DNA from 4 places in the Vibrio cidicii genome. Region 2 is predicted to be linked to each of the others. Evidence: predicted binding sites of a transcription regulator. Region 2 holds the regulator's gene; each other region holds the start of a gene.
What was found. Region 2 encodes CRP, which controls carbon source genes, mostly activating them, when cyclic AMP is high. Its sites were predicted from a motif close to TGTGANNNNNNTCACA; they were not measured.
Positions count from the first base shown of each region.

Region 1: the regulator CRP is predicted to act here: its motif matches at 2,317-2,332, upstream of EWA64_RS05355 (NupC/NupG family nucleoside CNT transporter).
Region 3: the regulator CRP is predicted to act here: its motif matches at 2,311-2,326, upstream of EWA64_RS13085 (CidA/LrgA family protein).
Region 4: the regulator CRP is predicted to act here: its motif matches at 4,742-4,757, upstream of EWA64_RS16030 (glycogen/starch/alpha-glucan phosphorylase).

Region 1 is NZ_CP035921.1:957,071-962,800, reverse strand. Features, by position in the region: gene prfC (peptide chain release factor 3) at 1-1,286, shown strand, start outside; gene EWA64_RS05365 (DUF5363 family protein) at 1,375-1,512, shown strand; gene EWA64_RS05360 (TatD family hydrolase) at 1,499-2,272, shown strand; gene EWA64_RS05355 (NupC/NupG family nucleoside CNT transporter) at 2,478-3,740, shown strand; gene deoC (deoxyribose-phosphate aldolase) at 4,316-5,092, shown strand; gene deoA (thymidine phosphorylase) at 5,185-5,730, shown strand, end outside.
Region 2 is NZ_CP035921.1:2,004,335-2,010,064, forward strand. Features, by position in the region: gene astD (succinylglutamate-semialdehyde dehydrogenase) at 1-543, shown strand, start outside; gene EWA64_RS10180 (DUF1338 domain-containing protein) at 724-1,515, shown strand; gene crp (cAMP-activated global transcriptional regulator CRP) at 1,589-2,221, opposite strand; gene EWA64_RS10190 (phosphoribulokinase) at 2,464-3,333, opposite strand; gene EWA64_RS10195 (YheU family protein) at 3,464-3,676, opposite strand; gene EWA64_RS10200 (hydrolase) at 3,720-4,697, opposite strand; gene EWA64_RS10205 (TIGR02444 family protein) at 4,868-5,350, opposite strand; gene EWA64_RS10210 (ABC transporter ATP-binding protein) at 5,347-5,730, opposite strand, start outside.
Region 3 is NZ_CP035921.1:2,607,803-2,613,532, reverse strand. Features, by position in the region: gene EWA64_RS13105 (alpha/beta fold hydrolase) at 1-213, shown strand, start outside; gene EWA64_RS13100 (DUF2788 domain-containing protein) at 326-547, shown strand; gene fldA (flavodoxin FldA) at 596-1,129, shown strand; gene EWA64_RS13090 (LrgB family protein) at 1,173-1,862, opposite strand; gene EWA64_RS13085 (CidA/LrgA family protein) at 1,876-2,310, opposite strand; gene EWA64_RS13080 (LysR family transcriptional regulator) at 2,414-3,304, shown strand; gene EWA64_RS13075 (DUF4442 domain-containing protein) at 3,301-3,804, opposite strand; gene fcrX (ferric iron uptake transcriptional regulator FcrX) at 3,999-4,448, shown strand; gene glnS (glutamine--tRNA ligase) at 4,561-5,730, opposite strand, start outside.
Region 4 is NZ_CP035922.1:90,176-95,905, forward strand. Features, by position in the region: gene malQ (4-alpha-glucanotransferase) at 1-1,972, opposite strand, end outside; gene EWA64_RS16030 (glycogen/starch/alpha-glucan phosphorylase) at 2,112-4,565, opposite strand; gene malT (HTH-type transcriptional regulator MalT) at 5,118-5,730, shown strand, end outside.

The DNA.
Region 1 (5,730 bases), 1.0 Mb from region 2:
CGCTGACTGCCGTTGACTCGTGCTTGATGGTGATCGACGCCGCCAAAGGTGTTGAAGATCGAACGCGTAAGCTGATGGAAGTTACTCGCCTGCGTGATACACCGATCGTCACCTTCATGAACAAACTGGACCGCGATATTCGTGATCCGATGGAACTGCTGGACGAAGTTGAAAGCGAACTCAATATCGCTTGTGCGCCTGTCTCTTGGCCAATCGGCTGTGGTAAAGAGTTTAAAGGTGTCTATCACATTCACCGCGATGAAACGATTTTGTACGCCACTGGTCACGGCCACACGATCCAAGAAGAGCGCATTATCAAAGGATTAGACAATCCAGAGCTGGATACTGAAATTGGTGCTGATCTGGCTGAGCAACTGCGTGAAGAGCTTGAATTGGTGCTGGGTGCTTCGCATGAATTTGATCTTGAGATGTTCCTCAAAGGCGAACTGACGCCGGTTTTCTTTGGTACCGCTTTAGGTAACTTTGGTGTTGACCACATGCTGGATGGCCTGACTCAATGGGCGCCTGCGCCACTGCCGCGTATGGCCAATGAGCGTCAGGTGGAAGCAACCGAAGACAAATTCACTGGGTTCGTGTTTAAGATCCAAGCGAATATGGATCCGAAACACCGTGACCGCATCGCTTTCATGCGCATTGTATCTGGTACTTACAACCAAGGGATGAAAATGAACCATGTTCGCCTTGGGAAACAGATTAATATTTCGGATGCCGTGACCTTTATGGCGGGAGACCGTTCTCGTGCTGAGGATGCCTACGCCGGTGACATCATTGGTTTGCACAACCACGGCACAATTCAAATCGGTGACACCTTTACTCAAGGTGAAACACTGAAGTTCTCGGGTATTCCCAACTTTGCCCCAGAACTGTTCCGTCGTATTCGTCTACGCGATCCTCTAAAGCAAAAACAACTGCTCAAAGGGCTGGTTCAGCTGTCTGAAGAAGGTGCAGTACAGGTATTCCGCCCGCTGCAAAACAACGATTTGATAGTCGGCGCGGTCGGTGTGCTGCAGTTTGACGTGGTGGTGGCGCGTTTGAAATCAGAATACAACGTGGAGGCGATCTACGAGGGGGTAAACGTTGCTACGGCTCGTTGGGTTGAATGTGCGGATGCGAAGAAACTCGATGAGTTCCAACGTAAGAACCAAGCTAACCTAGCGCTGGATGGCGGTGACAATCTTACCTACATCGCGCCAACCATGGTCAACTTGAACTTAGCCAAAGAACGCTTCCCTGAGGTAGAGTTCCGCGCCACACGTGAGCACTAAGCGCTGAGTGATTGAGAATTGTCGCCCTGGGTTTGCAGCCCGGGGCGCTTTTTTATATGGTGCGTAAAACAGTGTGGAGATGATGAGTATGCAGTGGTTGAAAAAGTGGTTAAAGCGCTATGACGATTGGTGTCGAGAGCTTGGTTTAACGCCGGAGCAAAAGCGCAGTTGTGTACCCTACAAGCAAGATCCTGCGCGAGAACGCCGTAACAATGACGCTGTTTGATAGTCACTGCCACCTCGATTTTCCGGTGTTTGAGACCGACTTTTCGCATATCTTGCAATCTGCTCAGCACGTGGGCGTGAAGCGATTCCTCATTCCTTCCGTTGGTCCGGAAAATTGGTTGCGAGTCGCTGAGCTGTCATCGCAACATCCAGAGATTTACTACGCACTCGGCTTGCACCCTTATTTCTTAAACGCTGACTATACGCTCTACCAAACACAACTGATGGCACGATTGGATGCGCGTCCGACGCGCTGTGTCGCCATTGGTGAATGTGGGCTAGATTTTGCCATTAAGGTTAACCCTGCCTTACAAGAAGAAGCGTTGCGGTGGCAATTTGAGTTAGCGAGGCAGTATGGTCTGCCGGTTATTTTACATGGCCGTAAGGCGCATAATCGCCTGATCCAGATGGTCAAAGCTGCTCAGTTGCCTAAAGGGGGCGTACTGCATGCATTCTCTGGCAGTTATGAACAAGGGATGGAGTGGCTGAGATTGGGCTTCTCGCTCGGTATTGGCGGCACAATCACCTATCCGCGCGCCAACAAAACTCGCCAAGCGGTGGCGAAACTGCCGCTTGAGCATCTGCTTTTGGAAACCGACGCACCAGATATGCCACTGAGTGGTTATCAGGGTGTGGTAAATACGCCATCACAAATAGTTAACATCTTGACTATACTCTGTGAGTTGAGAAATCAGACAAAGCAAACGGTTGCTTCGCAACTTTGGAAAAATAGCAATTCGCTGTTCTCTATCTGTGAATGAAATCTAACATTCCCGCTCAAACAATATGGCGTTTTATATATTATTGTGAAGATACTCACAAACAAAAGTGAATTTGCACCGAGTCTGATGGGAAAGTGTGAAGGTGGCATTACTTTAATTGTTGAGGCGTGAGTATAATTGCCTCCGCTTTATAGCTCCATTTTGTAACACGCCAATAAATAACTTAATAAGGAAGTCATAAACTATGAGCCTGTTTATGAGCCTAGTCGGCATGGCAGTATTGCTAGGAATTGCATTCTTACTGTCTGACAACCGCAAAGCTATCAATCTAAGAACTGTGGGTGGCGCTTTTGCTATCCAATTTATCATCGGTGGTTTCGTTCTTTACGTACCATGGGGTCGTGATCTACTAGCAGGTTTCTCTGCTGGTGTTCAAAGCGTTATCGACTTCGGTAAAGACGGTACTGGTTTCTTGTTCGGCAGCCTAGTTAACTTCTCAGTTGACGGTATCGGCTTTATTTTTGCCTTCCAAGTACTACCAACACTGATTTTCTTCTCAGCACTTATCTCTGTACTTTACTACATTGGTGTGATGCAGTGGGTTATCAAGATCCTTGGTGGTGGCCTGCAGAAAGCTCTTGGTACGTCTCGCGCCGAGTCAATGTCTGCTGCTGCAAACATCTTCGTAGGTCAAACTGAAGCGCCACTTGTGGTTCGTCCGTTTGTTCCTCACATGACGCAATCTGAACTGTTTGCCGTAATGTGTGGTGGTCTTGCTTCTGTTGCTGGTGGTGTACTAGCTGGTTACGCATCAATGGGTGTGCCACTAGAGTACCTTGTAGCAGCATCATTCATGGCGGCACCGGGTGGTCTACTGTTCGCAAAAATCATCAAACCTGAAGTTGATACGCCAAAAGAAGATCTTGGCGCTGAGATCGACGGCGGTGACGACAAGCCTGCAAACGTAATCGATGCAGCTGCTGGCGGCGCATCTGTTGGTCTGCAACTTGCACTGAACGTAGGTGCAATGCTATTGGCATTCATCGGTTTGATCGCTCTGATCAACGGTATCCTTGGTGGTGTTGGTGGTTGGTTCGGTATGCCTGAACTGACGCTAGAAATCATCCTAGGCTACATTTTCTCTCCACTTGCATTCCTAATTGGTGTGCCATGGGAAGAAGCAACACTAGCGGGTTCTTTCATCGGTCAAAAACTGGTGGTGAACGAGTTCGTTGCGTACCTAAACTTTGTTCCTTACGTTGGTGAGAACGCACAAGTTGTTGCGGCAACGGGTGCAGTGATGTCTACTAAGACTGCTGCAATCATCTCTTTCGCTCTGTGTGGTTTTGCGAACCTTTCTTCTATCGCAATTCTACTGGGTGGTCTAGGTGGCCTAGCGCCAAACCGCCGTCACGACATCGCTCGTATGGGTGTTAAAGCGGTTGCAGCGGGTACGCTATCTAACCTGATGGCGGCGACCATCGCTGGCTTCTTCCTGTCTTTCTAAGTTAGTTAAGAGACAGTATTTATAGACGCCGTTTAATTTCGCCCCGTAGCAAGAGATTGCTGCGGGGCGTTTTCAGTTTTTGCGCCACAGTGAATGAAATGGACTCTGTGAGAGCGAATCGTCATGGGCGTCGAGGCTGAGTTTTTTTGAGATACAAACCGTTTGCGCTCTATTTGGTGCTACAGTTTTGCGATGAATATCTATAATGTAGTAATCACAGAAGAGGGACGAGGCAGGACGTTTCATCGCTCATCTGAATAGATATGTTTTGGGCAAATGAATTGCCCGATACTCTCTGCCTTGGTTAGCTAAGCTGATAGAGTGGGTGGCGCCAAGTGCAGATAAAAAGACACCGCAATCATAGATTGTTGTGCCATAGGCCAAATTGGTACTGTGCGGTGACAAGGATAGCAATTGGCAAGTAATGACTGCCGAGTCTTCAGGGAACCAAGTCCGTTCATCAATGACTGTTTAGCAAAGACCTTTTTACTGAGTTGCTGTTTGCTTTTGAGGTGAGCAGAAACAGGGAAAAGGGGCTGAGTAGTAAAATTTTTGAATATTGATCGGAGATAGAAATGAGCGATTTAAAAGCAGCAGCACTACGTGCACTGAAACTTATGGACCTAACCACGCTAAATGACGATGACACGGATGCGAAAGTCATCAAGCTTTGTCATGACGCCAAAACGCCTGTAGGTAACACGGCTGCGATCTGTATTTACCCTCGCTTTATTCCTATTGCTAAGAAGACACTTCGTGAGCAAGGTACACCAGAGGTTCGCATTGCGACAGTAACCAACTTCCCACACGGTAACGACGATATCGCTATCGCTGTGGCAGAAACCAAAGCTGCAGTTGCTTACGGTGCCGATGAAGTTGACGTTGTTTTTCCATACCGCGCGCTGATCGCTGGTGATGAAAAAGTCGGCTTTGAACTGGTTAAGCAATGTAAAGAAGCCTGTGGCAATATTCTTCTGAAAGTGATCATCGAAACCGGTGAGCTCAAAGAAGAAGCACTGATTAAGAAAGCATCGCAAATCTGTATTGAAGCGGGTGCCGATTTTATCAAAACCTCAACGGGTAAAGTGCCAGTCAACGCAACCCCAGAATATGCACGTATGATGCTCGAAGTTATTCGTGACATGGGTGTGGCTGAAAAAGTGGGCTTCAAGCCAGCTGGCGGAGTGCGTACTGCGGAAGACGCTGCGGCTTACTTAGCAATGGCAGATGAGATCCTAGGTGCTGACTGGGCGGATAATATGCACTACCGTTTTGGTGCATCTAGTTTGCTAACCAATCTACTCAATACATTAGAAGTGACAGACCAAGTCGCCGATCCTGCGGCGTACTAATTCTAATAAATGTCTGAGCGTGGCGCGTTTTGCGCCACGCAACCTTCTTACTCTACTGTTACCACGGCTCATTTTGAGCTTGGGAGGCTCTAATGTATTTACCTCAAGAAATTATTCGTAAAAAACGTGATGGCGAAGTGCTGACTGCCGATGAAATTCACTTTTTCATTCAAGGCGTGGCGAAAAATACCGTGTCTGAAGGTCAGATTGCGGCCTTTGCTATGACGATTTTCTTTAATGAAATGACCATGCCTGAACGCATCGCACTGACGTGTGCCATGCGCGATTCCGGCATGGTGATCGACTGGAGCCACATGAATTTCGGTGGCCCTATTGTCGATAAACACTCCACTGGCGGTGTGGGCGATGTGACCTCACTGATGCTTGGCCCTATGGTGGCTGCATGTGGTGGTTTCGTGCCAATGATTTCTGGTCGTGGCCTTGGCCATACTGGCGGCACCTTGGACAAACTGGAAGCGATTCCGGGCTACAACATCACCCCAAGCAATGATGTTTTCGGTCAAGTAACTAAAGATGCTGGCGTGGCGATCATCGGCCAAACGGGCGATCTTGCACCAGCAGACAAACGTGTTTATGCCACGCGTGACATTACGGCGACGGTGGACAACATCTCGCTG
Region 2 (5,730 bases):
CTTAAAGTCGACCAGCCGTTTGCCGAGCCTGCGCCTTTTATGGGGCCACAAATTTCGCAGGCGGCCGCGCGCTTTATCTTAGACGCGCAGGCCAATCTGCAGTCGCTCGGCGGTGAAAGCTTAATTGAAGCCAAAGCGGGCGAGGCCGCCTTTGTTTCACCGGGGATTATTGATGTCACTCATATCGCGGATTTGCCTGATGAAGAGTACTTTGGACCACTGCTGCAAGTGGTGCGCTATCAAGGCCTCGAGCGTGCGGTTGAGCTGGCGAATGACACCCGCTTTGGTTTGTCGGCTGGCTTAGTCTCGACCGACGATAACGAGTGGGCGTACTTTGTCGATCACATCCGTGCTGGCATTGTTAATCGCAACCGCCAACTGACAGGTGCTAGTGGTGATGCGCCATTTGGCGGACCGGGTGCGTCGGGTAACTTACGTCCGAGTGCTTACTATGCCGCCGACTATTGCGCGTACCCAATGGCATCAATGGAAGGGGCGCAAACGGAACTGCCCGCCACGCTCAGCCCGGGTGTTGAACTTTAATAACGATAACGACCTTTAGGTCTCTGACCTGCGCCGCTTCGAGCCATGAGTCGCGCAGGCTTGTTTGCTTTCAAACAATGAACGTCACAGGTTGAGGATTGCGGCGGTGATGTCTGCACGCACCGCCGCAATCCACTCCCAATACTCTGATAATGTGAACCGATACAACAAGGAGGCGTTATGACGCCAGCTGTGTTATTTGAATCGCTATGGAACGACTATATTCAACGCCTGTGTCCTTCCGCGGCAAAAGTGCATCGACTATTGCAAGAGGATGAAGCCCTGATCAACGACCACATCGCGCTACGAACGTTTAACGTCGAGCCGCTGGGCATTGAAACGCTGGCGAAGCCGTTTATCGAATTAGGCTACAAAGCGTGTGGCGACTATCTGTTTGAAAGCAAAAAATTAGTGGCCAAACATTTTGAGCATCCTGATCCGACTCAGCCTAAAGTCTTTATCAGTGCGTTGAAAATCGATGAATGCTCAGAGGCGCTGCAAGCGATTGTGAAAAAATTGGTTGCTCAAGTGGATACGAGCCAACTGCAAGGCCACGAGTTCCTTTCCGCAGGTCGCTTGTGGGAGTTGAGCTTTGCGGACTATCAAACGCTGGCAAAAGAGAGTGAATATGCCTCTTGGTTGGCGGCGCATGGTTACGGCGCGAACCACTTTACGGTCAGTGTCAATCAGCTCAAAGCATTTGACTCGGTGAAAGGTGTGAACGATCACTTACGTCAAGCGGGTTTTACCATCAATGAAATTGGTGGTGAAGTGAAGGGCACACCGGAAGTGCTGCTGGAGCAATCTTCCACGATGGCAGACAAAGTGGCAGTGCAGTTTATTGAAGGCAGTGAAATCATTCCCGGTGGTTTTTACGAGTTTGCCAAACGCTACCCGATGGAAAATGGCGATCTGTACCCAGGCTTTGTAGCCGCGTCGGCAGATAAGATCTTTGAAAGCACCAACGGTTAAGACGTATCGCGAGAACAAAAAAAGCCACCCAGGGTGGCTTTTTGCAATTTGAACGTCGATTTCTGGCGTGAAATTAACGAGTCCCGTAAACAACAATGGTTTTGCCGTGCGCAGAGATCAGGTTCTGCTCTTCCAGCATTTTCAGAATGCGGCCAACGGTTTCACGTGAACAACCAACAATCTGACCAATCTCTTGACGAGTGATCTTGATCTGCATGCCATCTGGGTGCGTCATCGCATCAGGCTGTTTTGCTAGGTTCAGCAGTGTCTGAGCGATACGGCCAGTCACGTCCAAGAACGCCAAGTCTCCGACTTTCTGGCTGGTCACTTGTAGGCGACTTGCCATCTGCGCCGACAAGCGCATAAGAATGTCTGGATTGACTTGGATTAACTGACGGAATTTCTTGAATGAAATTTCAGCCACTTCACAAGGAGATTTTGCACGAACCCAAGCAGTACGCTCTTGGCCTTCTTCAAACAAGCCTAGCTCACCGATAAAGTCACCTTGGTTCAGGTAAGAAAGAATCATTTCTTTACCTTCTTCGTCTTTGATAAGCACGGCAACAGAACCTTTCACGATGTAGTACAAAGTTTCTGCTTTTTCGCCCGCGTGGATCAGCGTGCTTTTTGAAGGGTACTTATGAATATGACAGTGTGAAAGAAACCACTCTAGTGTTGGGTCGGTTTGAGGTTTACCTAGAACCATAATATCTCACTTCCTCTGCAGGGTACGCTTGCCGCTATCCATATTTTAGCCAAGCCTTGTTATTGACTTGCTAGAATAAGAGCTCTTGATTGATGCTGCAAGCTATCTTGTGTTTCGGTTTGAAATAGTATCCTTTTTCGAAAACGATTTCTTGATTTTAATCGTGTCGAGAATGGGATTTTCTACGCAAAATTGTGCACATGATCACGGTATGAAAAGTAAGCGTGAACCGGCCTCAAATTTTAGCCAATTTTGCCTGTTTCAATCAGTTGTTGCAGGATTGGCTGTACAATCAGTTCCATAGCGAAACTCATTTTGCCTCCCGGCACCACTAAGGTATTGTGTCGCGACATAAAGGATCCGTCGATCATCGCCAATAGATAGGGGAAGTCGACGTTCTTGATGCCGCGCAGGCGAATCACCACAAAACTCTCATCTAAACTCGGGATACCTTTGGCATTGAGTGGGTTGGACGTATCCACCGTCGGCACGCGCTGAAAGTTAATGTGAGTGCGTGAAAATTGCGGGGTGATGTAGTTGAGATAGTCGTCCATTGAACGCACAATCGAATCCATTACCGCTTCGCGCGAATGACCGCGATCACGCGTATCGCGCACGTATTTTTGAATCCATTCCAAGTTGACGATCGGTACCATGCCGATCAAAAAGTCCACGTGCTGCGCAACGTTGACTTCACCATCAACCACCCCGCCGTGCAGCCCCTCATAGAAAAGCACATCGGTGTTTTCGGGCAGCTTTTGCCAGGGTGTGAAGGTACCGGGCATTTGGTTGTAAGGCACGGCTTCGTCAAAGGTGTGCAGATAACGGCGCACTTCGCCAGTGCCCGATTTGCCGTACTGACGGAAAAACTCCGACAGGGCAGGAAAATCGTTGGCTTGTGGTCCAAAGTAGCTGATGTGTCGACCTTGCTCGCGCGCTTTACGGATCTCAACGTCCATCTCTGGGCGAGTGAAACGGTGAAAACTGTCCCCTTCAATCCAAGCTGGCTTGATGGACATCATATTGAACATTTTGCGAAATGCTTCTGACGTTGTCGTCGTGCCGGCACCGGACGAACCTGTGACGGCGATGATTGGATGCTTTGCTGACATGACAAACCCTGTCGTTGTAGTACTTACCTGTCGGGCCGGAATGTGGCTTCCGGCATGTGCAATCGTTTGGCCACTATAACACGTTCCACGTGCTTGTCATGGGATAAGGTGCGGTAAAAATCTCGGCCAACTAAAATTTTTGCTTGAGCTGAATATCAACGGTTTCATGCAGTTCTGAGAAAACGATCACCGCTTCACCTCGCTTGAGCTGGGTTTTTACTTGCTCGATTTTTTGCTCTAATGAGACTTCGCTTTCGCCATAGTCAGTGCCTTCACGCAGAACGAATTCGCGGATCAAATTACTCAGCGCATCGGCACTGATCTCTTGCCAAGGAATGATCATAAATACCTCTTTACTTTATGCTCAATAAGGAAATGCCGCGCTATTATGCCGAAACCGCCAAGCTTTCATAGTAGCTCGGCAAGGCTTCTTCTAGCCAAAAGCGGGGATGCAGCGCGCTGCCAGTTAAAAAGCCGACATGGCCGCCGTGATCAAACAGGCGATAGTCAATGTTGTCGGGCAAGACAAATTTGGGGATCACTGCATCGGTCATAAACGGATCGTCTTTGGCGTGAATGATCTGTGTAGGAATGCGGATTTCACGTAACTTGTGCAAACCCGAACACTGCTGGTAGTAATCGAGCGCATTTTTAAACCCGTGCAGTGGCGCGGTGATCAGATCGTCAAACTGATATAAGCGAGTGAGCTTTTTGATCGAATGTGGCGATATCGCCAACGCATTTGATAGTAGGTGATGCTTTTGTAGGGCGTTCTTTTTCAGTGACGAGAGCAAGTAACGGCGATAGACGCGAGAAAAGCCTTGCTCGATACGTTCTGAGCAAGCCGAGAGATCCAGTGGCGCGGAAACGATGGTGGCGGCGTCCACCAGAGGATCGTCTTGATAAGTGGCAAGGTAGTTGGCCAGCATGTTGCCACCAAGTGAGATGCCAAGTGCCACTTTGCGATTCTGCGGAAAATGACGCTGAAGGTGCTGTAAAAAATAGCGTGCGTCTTCGGTTTCCCCTGAGTGATACGCACGTGCGAGGCGGTTAGGTTTGCCGCTGCAACCGCGAAAATGCATCATCACGGATAGCCAGCCAGCGTTGGCAAAGGCGTTCATCAGGCCGTTGGCGTAGGGGCTAAAAAAGCTGCCCTCCAGGCCGTGAAACAGCACAAAGAGTGGCTTTTTACTCGCATTTTTACTGCTAGGATCTTCACTCCACGCGAGATCAAGAAAGTCGCCGTCTGGGGTGTCCAGCGTTTGCCAAACAGGTTCAAACAGTGCTTTTTTGCGGATAAAGCGGGGCAGTAAGGTTTGCAGGTGGGGGTTTTTGATCCCTTTTGCGGCAGTAAATTGAGTCATACTTTTCACTCATGGTTCCATTGCGGGCTCGTCATACGCGTTGTGATGTCTGCTGCGTGTGTCGCTCTCTTTTTCTCAACGTTGAGCCAACTTTATTAAGGCTCGATTGTTTAGGCGGGTCAATGTTCCGCAGAAACGTACTCGATAACTCGGGCTCGGGATCACAGAAACTAGCTAGATTTTGCCAACGGGGCAGAGGGCGGTTTAAATGCCGCGTAGAGGTGAGCTGCGCCTAAATGACGGCAGTAGACCTGGGTGAGTGGTTCTGTATGATTGGGGCGCAGAGCCAAAGTGTTAATGCACTCGACCAGATCAGCTTGTTGTTGTTTTTCCAATTGCAGCTCGAACTGCAACGCTTCGCGATAGAGAGTATCAGGTAGATGCTGTTTGCATTGACGACGTAATTCGCGATAGGTATGCAGCAGCGTTTCGGAGCGGCCTAAGCAGCTTTGCAACTTGTGCCACTCCTCTTCATCGAAACTGAGCTGTTGTTCATCCAGCCATTTAAGCAACAGCAACAGGTTAACGTTGCCGTTAAACTGATTTTGCAAACTCAAACACGCCGCTTTTACCTCTTTCACGCCATAGTATTGCAGGCTGAATTGCCACAGCCGCTCAAGCGTAAGTAAAGGTGGGGCGTGTTGATTGCTCATTGACTGCTGAACTCCTGTTCCATCTGCTCTAGCACTTCCTGCTGGGCCATCCATTCCATTTCGACCTCTTCCAGCGCACTCTTGTTTTGCGCCTGAATGGCCAGTACTTGAGTAAGTTTAGCTTTGTTTTCGCCATCATACAGTGTGTTATCTGACAATTGCTGTTCAGCCTCGGCCAGTACTTGCCCGAGCTTATCCATCTTCGCTTCAAGCTGTGTCAGCGTTTTGCGAATTGGCGCAGTGAGTTTACGAAAATCCGCTTCACGCCGTTTCTGCTCTTTTTTCGCCGCCGCGCTGTTGTTGCCATCTTTGGCTGGCAGCTCGGCTTGCGCTTCTTTGCGTTCGGCTTTCTGTTGCTCTGTCAGCCACTTGTAGTAATC
Region 3 (5,730 bases), 600 kb from region 2:
ATTCTAGGTTGGCAGCCTATCCCACCGACCGAGATCCCAACACTGTTTGTCAAAGGGGGGGATTCTCCCTATCTGCAGAATGAGCATCAGACGGCCGTTGTACAGCAATTCAAACAGGCAAAAGCGCATGTGATTGCCAATACGGGGCACTGGCTGCATGCTGAAAAACCAGCAGAAGTTTTACGCGCGATCCGAAAATTTATTGTCAGTTAACAAATCAGAAAAGTGACGTCATTTTATTGGTCTTCGTAGGTGCTGCGCGCATTAACTTTGTTGTCCAACAGTGATATAGTGCGCGCAAGCTAAATTGGCACTAAGGGACATCATGCTTTACGACTACATGAACATGCTGGAATCGATTGGACTCGACCTTCTTTTTGCGTCTATCTTCTTTTTTATTGGTATGGCCATTAAAGATGTGTTGAAGCAAGGCAATGTTCCCGTTTTTGGTCGCCGTATTGTATGGTTAGTACTTTTCCTTGGCTGTGCTGGTTTTATCGCAAAAGGGCTTATTCAGCTTAGCTGGGAAGGCACTGGTTTGGGTTAAATCCGTCAGGTTCGTGCCACAACAGACATAATCAAAGGTATAAACTCTATGGCAAGTGTAGGTATCTTCTTCGGTAGCGACACAGGTAATACTGAAGCCGTTGCTAAGATGATTCAAAAGCAACTAGGTAAAAAACTCGTTCACGTACAAGACATTGCAAAGAGCAGCAAAGAAGACATCGATAATTTCGATCTACTGCTGCTTGGCATTCCTACGTGGTACTACGGCGAAGCTCAATGTGACTGGGATGATTTTTTCCCGGAACTAGAGCAAATTGACTTCTCAACCAAGCTGGTGGCGATTTTCGGCTGTGGCGATCAAGAAGACTACGCAGAATACTTCTGTGACGCTATGGGTACTGTACGCGATATCGTTGAGTCAAAAGGTGGTACGATTTTGGGCCATACTTCAACAGAAAGCTATGAGTTCGAAGCGTCGAAAGCACTGGTTGAAGGCGACAATAGTAAGTTCATTGGCCTTTGTATCGATGAAGATCGTCAGCCAGAACTGACCGAGTCTCGCGTGAAAAACTGGGTTGAGCAGATCTATGAAGAGATGTGCCTCGCAGAGCTAGAAGATTGATATCAGTCCCCTGTTTCGACAGGGGATTTTTTTGCTTTGCGTTTTACCAAAGCAAGTGACCAATCCAAGGGGCGAGCAGCACAGTCACCATACCAGACAACATCATGACCACACTGGATACCACCCCCTCCGAACTTCCTAACTGATACGCTTTCGCGGTACCCGCGCCATGGGCTGAGGCTCCTAAACTTGCCCCTTTGCTCAGCCGAGAACGAATGGCCAAACTTGTCAGAATGATCTCTCCAATAGCCATACCGATCACGCCAGTCAAGACGACAAACAGTGCAGCAAGTTCACTTTGCCCGCCGATGACTTTGGTCGCTTCAACGGCAAACGGCGTGGTAATGGATCGCATTGCTAAACTGCGTTGCAGCAACTCAGGGAGAGACAATAAACGCGCCAACGCAACCGTACTGCCGACCGCGACAACCACCGACACCAACACACCCACTGTCAGTGACAGCCAATGCTGCTTAATCAAGACTCGGTTGTCGTACACAGGGATGGCAAAAGCAACCGTCGCAGGTCCAAGTAACCAAAGTAGCCACTGTGAATCAGCCATATAGGTTTGATAAGGAATATGCAACCCTGTCACCATCACCACCAAAAGCAGCGGGGCCAACAAGAGGGGCATTAACAATAGGCTAGGCCGTCTTCGATAAAGATATTTGCTTGCGTAATAGAGCAAAAGTGTCAAAACAAAGCAGATTGCACTCAAAGCGGGAGTAGAGATAGTCAATTCCATATTAGTGCCCTCTTGTAACATAAGAGGCACGACGCCTGCGTAGGGCTAAAAGGCGCTCTAGGCGATGAGTTTTATCCACCACCCAAGCGGTGACTGCAATCACCAGAGACGTGCTGATGACCAGTACCAAAGCAATTTTCACCCCCTCTTGCTTCATCATCTCTTGATAGTTGACCACCACCACAACCGCAGGGACAAAAAACAGCAACATTTCCGCCAAGAGCCAGCTAGCGCCAAGACGCAGCCACTCAATCTTGACCATCCGACTGAACAGTAAAAGAAGCAAAAGCAGCATGCCAGTGAGATTGGCAGGCAGTGGCAAGTTAAACAGACGCACAAGCGTATCCGCCGCAAACCAGATCAGCGACAGCATTACTACCTGCAGCCAAATTTTTAAGCCATTTTTGAGTTTCACCATGTGATTCACTTTGAAAATAGAGAGATTAATCACATTGTATTCAAGCTCAAAACCTGCATAAAATGACTTTAAATTATTATTTTCATGCCAACTTGGCATACTCTTTTTTATGCGAGGAGATATGGACATTAGAGGTTTGCGCTATTTTGTGGAATTGGTGCGACAGCAAAGCTTCACTAAGGCTTCCGAGCGAATGTTCGTTACCCAGCCAACCATCAGTAAGATGATTCGCAATTTAGAGAGCGAACTTGGCCAACCACTATTGCATCGCGAAGGAAGGCGGTTTTGGCTCACTGAGGCTGGTGAGATCGTCTATCAGCGAGCCCAAGTCGTGCTCACTCAGATGAATGAACTGGAAGCCGAGTTGATGGATCTGGATCAGTTACAACGTGGCCATTTGCGCTTAGGGATCCCCCCTATGGTTGGCCACCTCTACGCCGGACTGTTTCGCCAATATCGACAATGCTACCCAAACGTTGAGCTGACTGTCGTTGAGTATGGCGGGCGTAAAATTGAGCAAGCTTTACTTAATGGAGAGATCGATGTGGCCATGACCATGTTGTCACCACAGATTAGTAGCGAGCTGCAAAGCATTGAACTGGACAACTATCCGATTCACGCTGTTGTGCCAGAAAATAGCAACTGGCAGGCACAGCAGAATGTCCGATGGGTCGATCTCTACAATGAGCCCTTGTACCTTTACACATCGGAGTTCACTCTCAGTGAGCACATTTTTTCGCGCTGTCATGAAGCAGGATTCGAACCTCAGGTTGCTGCGCGCAGCAGTCAGTGGGATTTTCTCGTCGCACTGGTGAAAAGTGGCACAGGGGTGTGCTTTTTACCTGCACCATTGTGCGAACGAAATCACACCGAAGGTGTATTAGTGTTACCAATACAACCCGGAATTGACTGGCGTTTAGGTGTCGTTTGGCATCGTAACCGCTACCTATCAAAAACCAGTGAAGCTTGGCTGCAACTATGTCGTGACTACGTACTGACGACGGATCGCTAACTCTGTTGCTGCTCTTCAAGTTGCTCGCGATATTTCGGTTTTTTCCGAACATACAGCTTACGATGCACCTCGGATACCACCGAGCCCTTCGCATCTTTGACATGAATGATAAACTCGGGAAAGCACTTGTCACCATGACGCGTTACGGCATAAATCTCGTCCAGCATGGCTTGGGTTATCTCGAATTGAGCAAAAAGATCGCTCTGCCCCGGCTTGATAAAATTGATGCTCGCTTCTTTGTCCCACACATAGTACTCCTCGCCTAAGATGCCCATCAGCATCAGTGAGTAAACAGGGTCAGTGAGAGAAAAAATGCTGCCACCATATTGGGTGCGGTTGGCATTTTTATTCCACCAGCGTAGTTTAAGTTTCATATCGACGGTACGAAAGTCGTCGCTAATACGCAAAATTCGTATGCCTGCGCCCCAAAATGGCGGCCAGATATTGAGGGCAAATTTGACGACTCCTGGTTTATAGATCTTGGCGAGTTGCTTGTTCATCGCTGTCCTTGCTTGAGTTCCATTGTTAACAATTTGTAACTGGTCTGATGAGCAATATAAGCGAGCCAGCCACAATTTACAAAAAGATTCTAGTAACCCTTTGAAGTTCGTGGTTTATTGTTAGGACGGGTTCACCTATAATGATCGGAATATTGAATTCTGTACTCTGCGGCAGATCATCGACGGGAAAGTATATGTCAGACAACAACCAAGCGCTTAAGGATGCAGGGCTTAAAGTTACCCTTCCAAGGCTAAAAATTTTAGAAGTACTACAGCAACCAGATTGCCAACACATCAGTGCTGAAGACCTTTATAAAAAGCTGATTGATCTTGGCGAAGAGATAGGTCTTGCGACAGTATATCGGGTGTTGAACCAATTCGATGATGCCGGTATTGTCACTCGCCATCACTTTGAAGGTGGTAAATCGGTTTTCGAACTTTCCACCCAGCATCATCACGACCATCTCGTTTGTCTTGATTGTGGGGAAGTGATTGAGTTTTCTGATGACCTCATCGAAGAGCGTCAGAAAGAGATCGCCGCCGCGTACAACGTCCAACTGACTAACCACAGTTTATACTTGTACGGTAAATGCGCAGACGGTTCATGTAAAACCAACCCTGACGCACACAAGCGCAAGAGTTGATAGCAAAAGTTGATAAAAGCTGACCAATAAAAGTCGGCTTTTTTATTAGACACATTGAGACTAAAAGACCAGCATTGCGCTGGTCTTTTATTATGCTTGCAGAACAACGAAGTTATTCAGCGTCAATCTTTGCCCAAGTATCACGTAATCCAACCGTGCGGTTAAAGACTAAGTGCTCTTTGCTCGAATCTTTGCTATCCGCGCAGAAGTAGCCCATGCGCTCGAACTGGTAACCTCTCTCCGCTTGTGCTTCGACTAGACTAGGTTCGACAAAACCGTTCAGTACCGTCAGTGACTCTGGATTGATAGTAGCAGCAAAATCGTCTGCCGCGGCAGGATTTGGCACAGTAAAGAGGCGATCGTATAGACGGATCTCTGCAGGCACACCTTTGTCTGCTGACACCCAGTGAATTACGCCTTTCACTTTACGCCCATCTGTAGGGTTTTTGCCTAACGTATCAACATCGTAAGTACAGTAGATAGTGGTGATGTTACCCTCTGCATCTTTCTCAACACGCTCGGCTTGAATCACGTAGGCACCACGCAAACGAACCTCTTTACCTAGTACCAAACGCTTGTACTTTTTGTTCGCTTCTTCACGAAAGTCTTCACGTTCAATCCAAAGTTCACGTGTAAATGGCACTTCACGCTCGCCCATTTCGGCTTTGTTTGGATGATTCGCAATCAGTAGATTTTCCACTTCGCCTTCAGGGAAGTTTTCGATCACCAGTTTAACCGGATCCAATACCGCCATCGCACGTGGCGCATTTTCGTTCAAATCATCACGGATACAAGATTCCAGTGAACTAAACTCGATCATGTTCTCTTGCTTTGTGACACCGATGCGTTTGCAAAACTCGCGAATTGACGCTGGGGTAAAGCCACGACGACGCAAACCAGAGATAGTCGGCATACGAGGGTCATCCCAACCATTAACCAACTTCTCAGTCACTAATTGGTTGAGCTTGCGCTTAGACATCACCGTGTATTCAAGATTCAGTCGGCTGAACTCATATTGATGTGGGCGACAGTCAATTGTGATGTTTTCCAACACCCAGTCGTACAAGCGACGGTTATCCATAAACTCCAGTGTACAAATAGAGTGGGTGATCCCTTCCAACGCATCTGAAATACAGTGGGTAAAGTCGTACATCGGATAGATACACCACTTGTCACCCGTTTGATGGTGAGAAGCAAAACGTACTCGATACAAAACCGGATCGCGCATCACCATAAAGGACGAAGCCATATCGATCTTGGCACGCAAGCACGCCTTACCTTC
Region 4 (5,730 bases), on a different replicon from region 2:
GCAGTTGCAGCGCTTCGCTTAGGTAAGCATCCATTGGCACAAATTGCGCGTCGTGACCGATACCTTCTGGCAGATAACCGTGCCAACGCACGCTGTCCAGAATGCCTTGTTTGCACTTCAAGCGATCATCAAACAAACCGAGCAGTTGCTCTTCATTCGGGTAAAGGCCAATCTCACGACCCATTTTCAGGTCATCACAGTGCCAGAAACCGCGTAGCGTTGGCATGTCGTGGGTACACAGTGCCGCCATGGATTGCTCGGCGTAATGCTTAGGTGAAATAAAACCCCCATCTTCTTTCGATGTTTCGAAGAAGAACACTTTGTAGGAGTGCACGCCCGCGTCACGCAAAATGTCAACGATCTCATCAGGTACGGTACCCAAATCTTCGCCGATCACGCTGCATTGGTGGCGGTGAGATTCCAGCGCCAAAATCGCCAGCATGTCTTCCACTGGGTAGTAGAGATACGCCCCTTCAGTCGCTTTCTCACCTCTTGGGATCCACCACAAACGCAGCAAGCCAAGTACGTGGTCGATACGCAGTGCGCCACAATGTTTCATGTTGGCGCGCAGCAGTTTGATGTACGCGTCGTATGAGGTGTTTTGCAGCACCTGTGGGTTAAGCGGCGGCAAACCCCAGTTTTGACCAAGTGGGCCCAGCACATCTGGCGGCGCGCCAATGCTTGCGTCTAGCACTAAGTTGCCGTTGTCTGCCCACGTTTCACTGCCGGAATCGGCCACGCCCACCGCGAGGTCACGGTACAGACCAACCGACATGCCTTTCTCTTCTGCGAGTGCTTGCGCTTCGTTGATTTGGCCATCCGCAATCCATTGCAGGTACATGTAGAGGTGAACGCGATCTTGGTTCTCTTTGATGTACTTCTGCGTCGCGGCAGAATCAAAACGGCGATACTGCTCAGGGAAAACAGGCCAGCCCCACATGTTGCTGTCTTTGGCGTGCAGATCGGCATGCAAAGCGTCAAACGCCGCTTGGTGTACTAAGCTGTCGCCGCCATCTTCCACAAAAGCGAGAAACGCGCGAGCGCGGTCGCTGTTTTTGTCCAGATGACGCGCTTTGAACTCGTCAAACAGAAGCGGCAGTACGCTCATCTTCAGCTCGGCGACTTGCGAGTAATTCACCCAGTGCGATTCACGCACTTTTTGCAGGCGCTGCTGGAACTCTGCGCTGCCGACTTTTTGCTGCGCTTGCGCACTTAGGGCAAACTCAGGTACGGAACTCACATCGATGTACAGAATGTTCAGCCAGCGGCGAGAAGATGGGCTGTATGGGCTAGCCCCTTCAGGGTTGGCTGGGAAAAGTGAGTGGATTGGGTTTAGACCAATGAAATCACCGCCACGCGAAGCGATGTCGCTAACCAGTTGTTTCAGATCGCCAAAATCACCGATACCCCAGTTATGCTGAGTGCGCAGGGTGTAAAGCTGAATGCTTGGCCCCCAAAGTTTCTTGCCGTGCTCCAGCGAACCTTGTTTGAAACACGCGCGTGGCGTTTTGATCAGCGTCATTTCATAAGGCGCTTTGCGACGCTTACGACTGACATACAATTTGTGATAACCCCACGCCAAATCTTTTGGCAGTGCAAACACTAGAGGGCCACCCTCGGCACGCTCGTCACGCACAATTTGTGATTGAAGATAGCCTTCCAGTACCTCTCCTTGCTCGGTTTCTAAGCGCCAGTTGAACTCGCTTTCACGCGCGCTCACGCCAAGGTTAAGCTCAACCTCAACCGCATCACCGTCACGTAGAACCAAAACAGGGGCCAATACGTCTTTCTTGTGCATTCTTTCAGCAGATGCCAGTAGTTTTTCGTCGCTGCTGGTGTCGTAGCCAAGCGAAGTCAACAGGCGGCGAAGCGTTTCATCGGAAACGTACGCTTCATCTCCCCAAGCGCTGACGTAGCTATCGGCTAATCTTGCCATCTCTGCGACTTTCTTTAATGCTGTTTGTTCTTTCATCGCTTTCTCCGAAGGTACTTCTCAAGCCTTCAATGTAGGGTTTTATTGCTGCAATTAGTGTTGTTATTTAATTCTTAGATAAACAACCAAGTCGTGGATAAACAACCAAGGCAGCCGTTGGCTACCTTGGTTATTTTGCTTAACGGTGAACCGCTTCGAGTTTCCAGATGTTGTTCACGTAGTCACGAATTGAGCGGTCTGAGCTAAACTTGCCAACCAAGGCGGTGTTCAAAATCGCTTTCTTCGCCCAACCCGCTGGGTCACGGTACTGTTTGTCCATCGCTTCATGCGCTTGCACGTAAGAGGCGAAGTCAGCCAAGCAGAGGTATGGGTCGCCGCCATCAAGCAGGCTGTCGTAAGTGGCGCGCAGCAGACCAGGTTGACCCGGAGTGAACTCCTCACCCAGCAGCAGATCCATTGATGCTTTGAGTAGCGGATCGGCGTGGTAGTAATCAAACGGGTTGTACCCTTTCGCTTTCAGCGCTTCAACACCATCCACTTCCAAACCGAAGATGTAGATGTTGTCATCGCCCACTTCTTCGCGGATCTCCACGTTCGCGCCGTCCATGGTACCGATGGTCAGTGCACCGTTAAGCGCCATCTTCATGTTGCCGGTACCAGATGCTTCTTTACCTGCTGTTGAGATTTGCTCAGAAACGTCTGCCGCTGGAATGATGATTTCCGCCATGCTGACACGGTAGTCAGGGATGAAAACCACTTTCAGCTTGTTGCCGATACGTGGATCATTGTTGACCTTCTCTGCAATCTTGTTGATAGCAAAGATGATCTCTTTCGCTAAGTGGTAACCCGGCGCCGCTTTGGCTGCAAAGAACACCACGCGAGGCGCCATGTCGAAGTTCGCATCGTTCAGTAGACGATGATACAGAGACAGGATGTGCAGCATGTTGAGATGCTGACGCTTGTACTCATGCAGACGTTTGATCTGTACGTCGAAGATCGCATTGGTATCTAGCTCGATACCCATGTTCTCTTTCACCCACTTGGCCAAACGCTCTTTGTTGGCTTTCTTAACCGCCATGTATTGCTTCTGGAACTTGGCGTCATCGGCAAACTTGGCAATGCCTTCTAGCTGCTCAAGATGAGCTGGCCACTCCGTGCCAATCTTCTCAGAGATCAGCGCAGACAAACCTGGGTTACAGAACTTCAACCAGCGACGTGGCGTCACACCGTTGGTCACGTTTTGCAGGCGGGTTGGGTACAGTTCGTTGAACTCTGGGAACAGGTCACGTTTAACCAGCTCTGAGTGCAGCGCTGCAACGCCGTTGACCGCATAAGAGCCAATCACACACAAGTTCGCCATGCGCACCATACGGTGGAAGCCTTCTTGAATGATCGACAGTTTTTGCTGTTTCGCCACATCACCCGGCCATTTGGCACGAACTTCTTGCAAGAAGCGGTGGTTGATCTCGTAAATGATCTCCATGTGACGCGGCAGCAGGTGCTGAATCAACGACTCGCTCCACGTTTCCAGTGCTTCAGGCAGTAGTGTGTGGTTGGTGTAAGCGAAGGTTTTTGAGCTGATTGCCCACGCTTCATCCCAAGTCAGACCTTTTTCGTCGATCAGAATGCGCATTAGCTCAGGGATAGCGATGGTTGGGTGCGTATCGTTAAGCTGAATGGTTTCAAATTTTGCCAGATCCGCCAGCGCGTGACCCGCCGCTTCGTGGCGACGCAGAATGTCACGTACCGATGCAGCGCTGTGGAAGTATTGCTGCATCAGACGCAGTGTCTTGCCTTTTTCGTGGTTGTCGTTCGGGTACAACACTTTGGTGATGTTGCCCGCGTCGATCAATGCGTGCTGCGCTTCAAAGTAGTTGCCGTTGTTAAAGCTCTCTAGCGAGAATGGGGCGATCGCCTGACATTCCCACAAACGCAGCGGATAAACGGTGTCACTCTCGTAACCAACGATAGGCAGATCCCACGGCATCGCTTTCACATGCATGCCCGGTACCCAACGGCGTTTCTCTTTGCCATCTTCTTGGTACGCTTCCACATGGCCGTAGAAACCGATCTGTTGCGCCAGTTCAGGACGCGCTACTTCCCATGGGTAACCTTCAACACCACACCAAGCATCAGGGGCTTCTTTTTGACGGCCATTTTCAAAAGATTGTTTGAACAGTCCGTACTCGTAGTGCAGACCGTAACCCACGGTTGGGAATTCTTGCGCAGCCAGCGAGTCCATAAAACACGCCGCGAGACGACCAAGACCACCGTTACCCAGAGAAGGGTCACGCTCTTCTTCCAGCAGATCCGTCAGGTTTTGACCAAGCTCTGCCATCGCCTCTGTGATCTGCTCATACAGACCTAAGCTGATGAGGTTGTTACCGGTTAAACGGCCAATCAGGAATTCTAGAGAAAGATAGTTAACGCTCTTAGCTTGAAGAATTTTCTTGTCGGTTTCGGTAGCAAGTAAGTCGAAAGTCGTCAGCTCCGCGAGCGCACGACCCATCGCCAGATACCAAGCGCGGCTATCGGCGTTTTCTAGAGTGTGGGCGTAAGTTGCTGAGAGGTGTTTTTTGACACTTTCTTGGAACGACACTTTGTCGAACTGTTTTTGTTGAGTAGGTTTCATTAGAGAAATCTCACCTTTGGTTCTAATCCATCTGCGGTACATCGTGCATGGATGGCAATGAATAAACATCCTCCCATTTTTGGGCCTTTACGGGAGGAGGGGTCAGGGCGTAGAGGGGGGACCAGCGATGAGTTAGTGATCTGTCTCTCACCAATCAACCTCAGCAACCAGATTGCAGTGACCAAGATCACAGCCATCACTCAATCACCTTAAAAGAGAAACATGACGCTGTGATTGACAGGCAATTTTCTAAAATCCATTTATGTAAAACCGATCACAATAAATTTTCCAACAATGGAAAATATTACAAAATGTTGCGCAGCCACATTTAAATCTAGACTGAAAATAGAGATTAATATTGATAGAGTTCACAAAAACGGGGCGTAGTTGGCGTGAAAAGCATCAGCTCTTGAGAATTAGGAAGTGGATCAAAGTCTTTCGTCTTTTGTTTAACGTAACATGCCGGACAAATCGAGCAAATTGACTAATTTTTGTTCGCCCGTTTTTACGGTGTCCTCACTGCGGGCACCGCCAAAATAAGGACAGTTAACGATGTGGATTCCTTCTAAACTCACGCGCCCAGGACGACTGCATAACGCCATTGTGCGTCCCAGAGTGCTGGATCTGCTACAGCAAGCACCACACTACAAATTGGTGCTGTTTCGCTCGCCTGCAGGTTACGGAAAAACCACCATGGCCGCGCAGTGGTTAGCCGATAAAACGCATGTCGGTTGGTACAGTGTCGACGACAGTGATAACGATGGCTTCCGCTTTGTAAACTATCTGCTGCAAGCGCTGAATAAAGCCACCAATGGCCAGTGCGCCAACGCGCTCAAACAGGCCGAAAAACGCCAATTTTCCTCGCTCCGTTCACTCTTTAGTGACGTATTCTCGGAGATGAGCGATTTTCATCAAGAGTGCTACGTGGTGTTGGATGACTATCACGTCATTACCAATGACGAGATCCACGAGGCGATGCGCTTTTTCCTCAAACACATGCCGGATAACGTCACCCTAGTGGTGACTAGCCGCGCCAATCCGCCACTCGGTACCGCCAATTTGCGCGTGCGCGATCTGATGATTGAGATTGGCAATGAGATGCTCGCCTTTGACACCGAAGAGACCACGCGCTTCTTTAATCAGCGCGTTAGCGACGGAATAGACG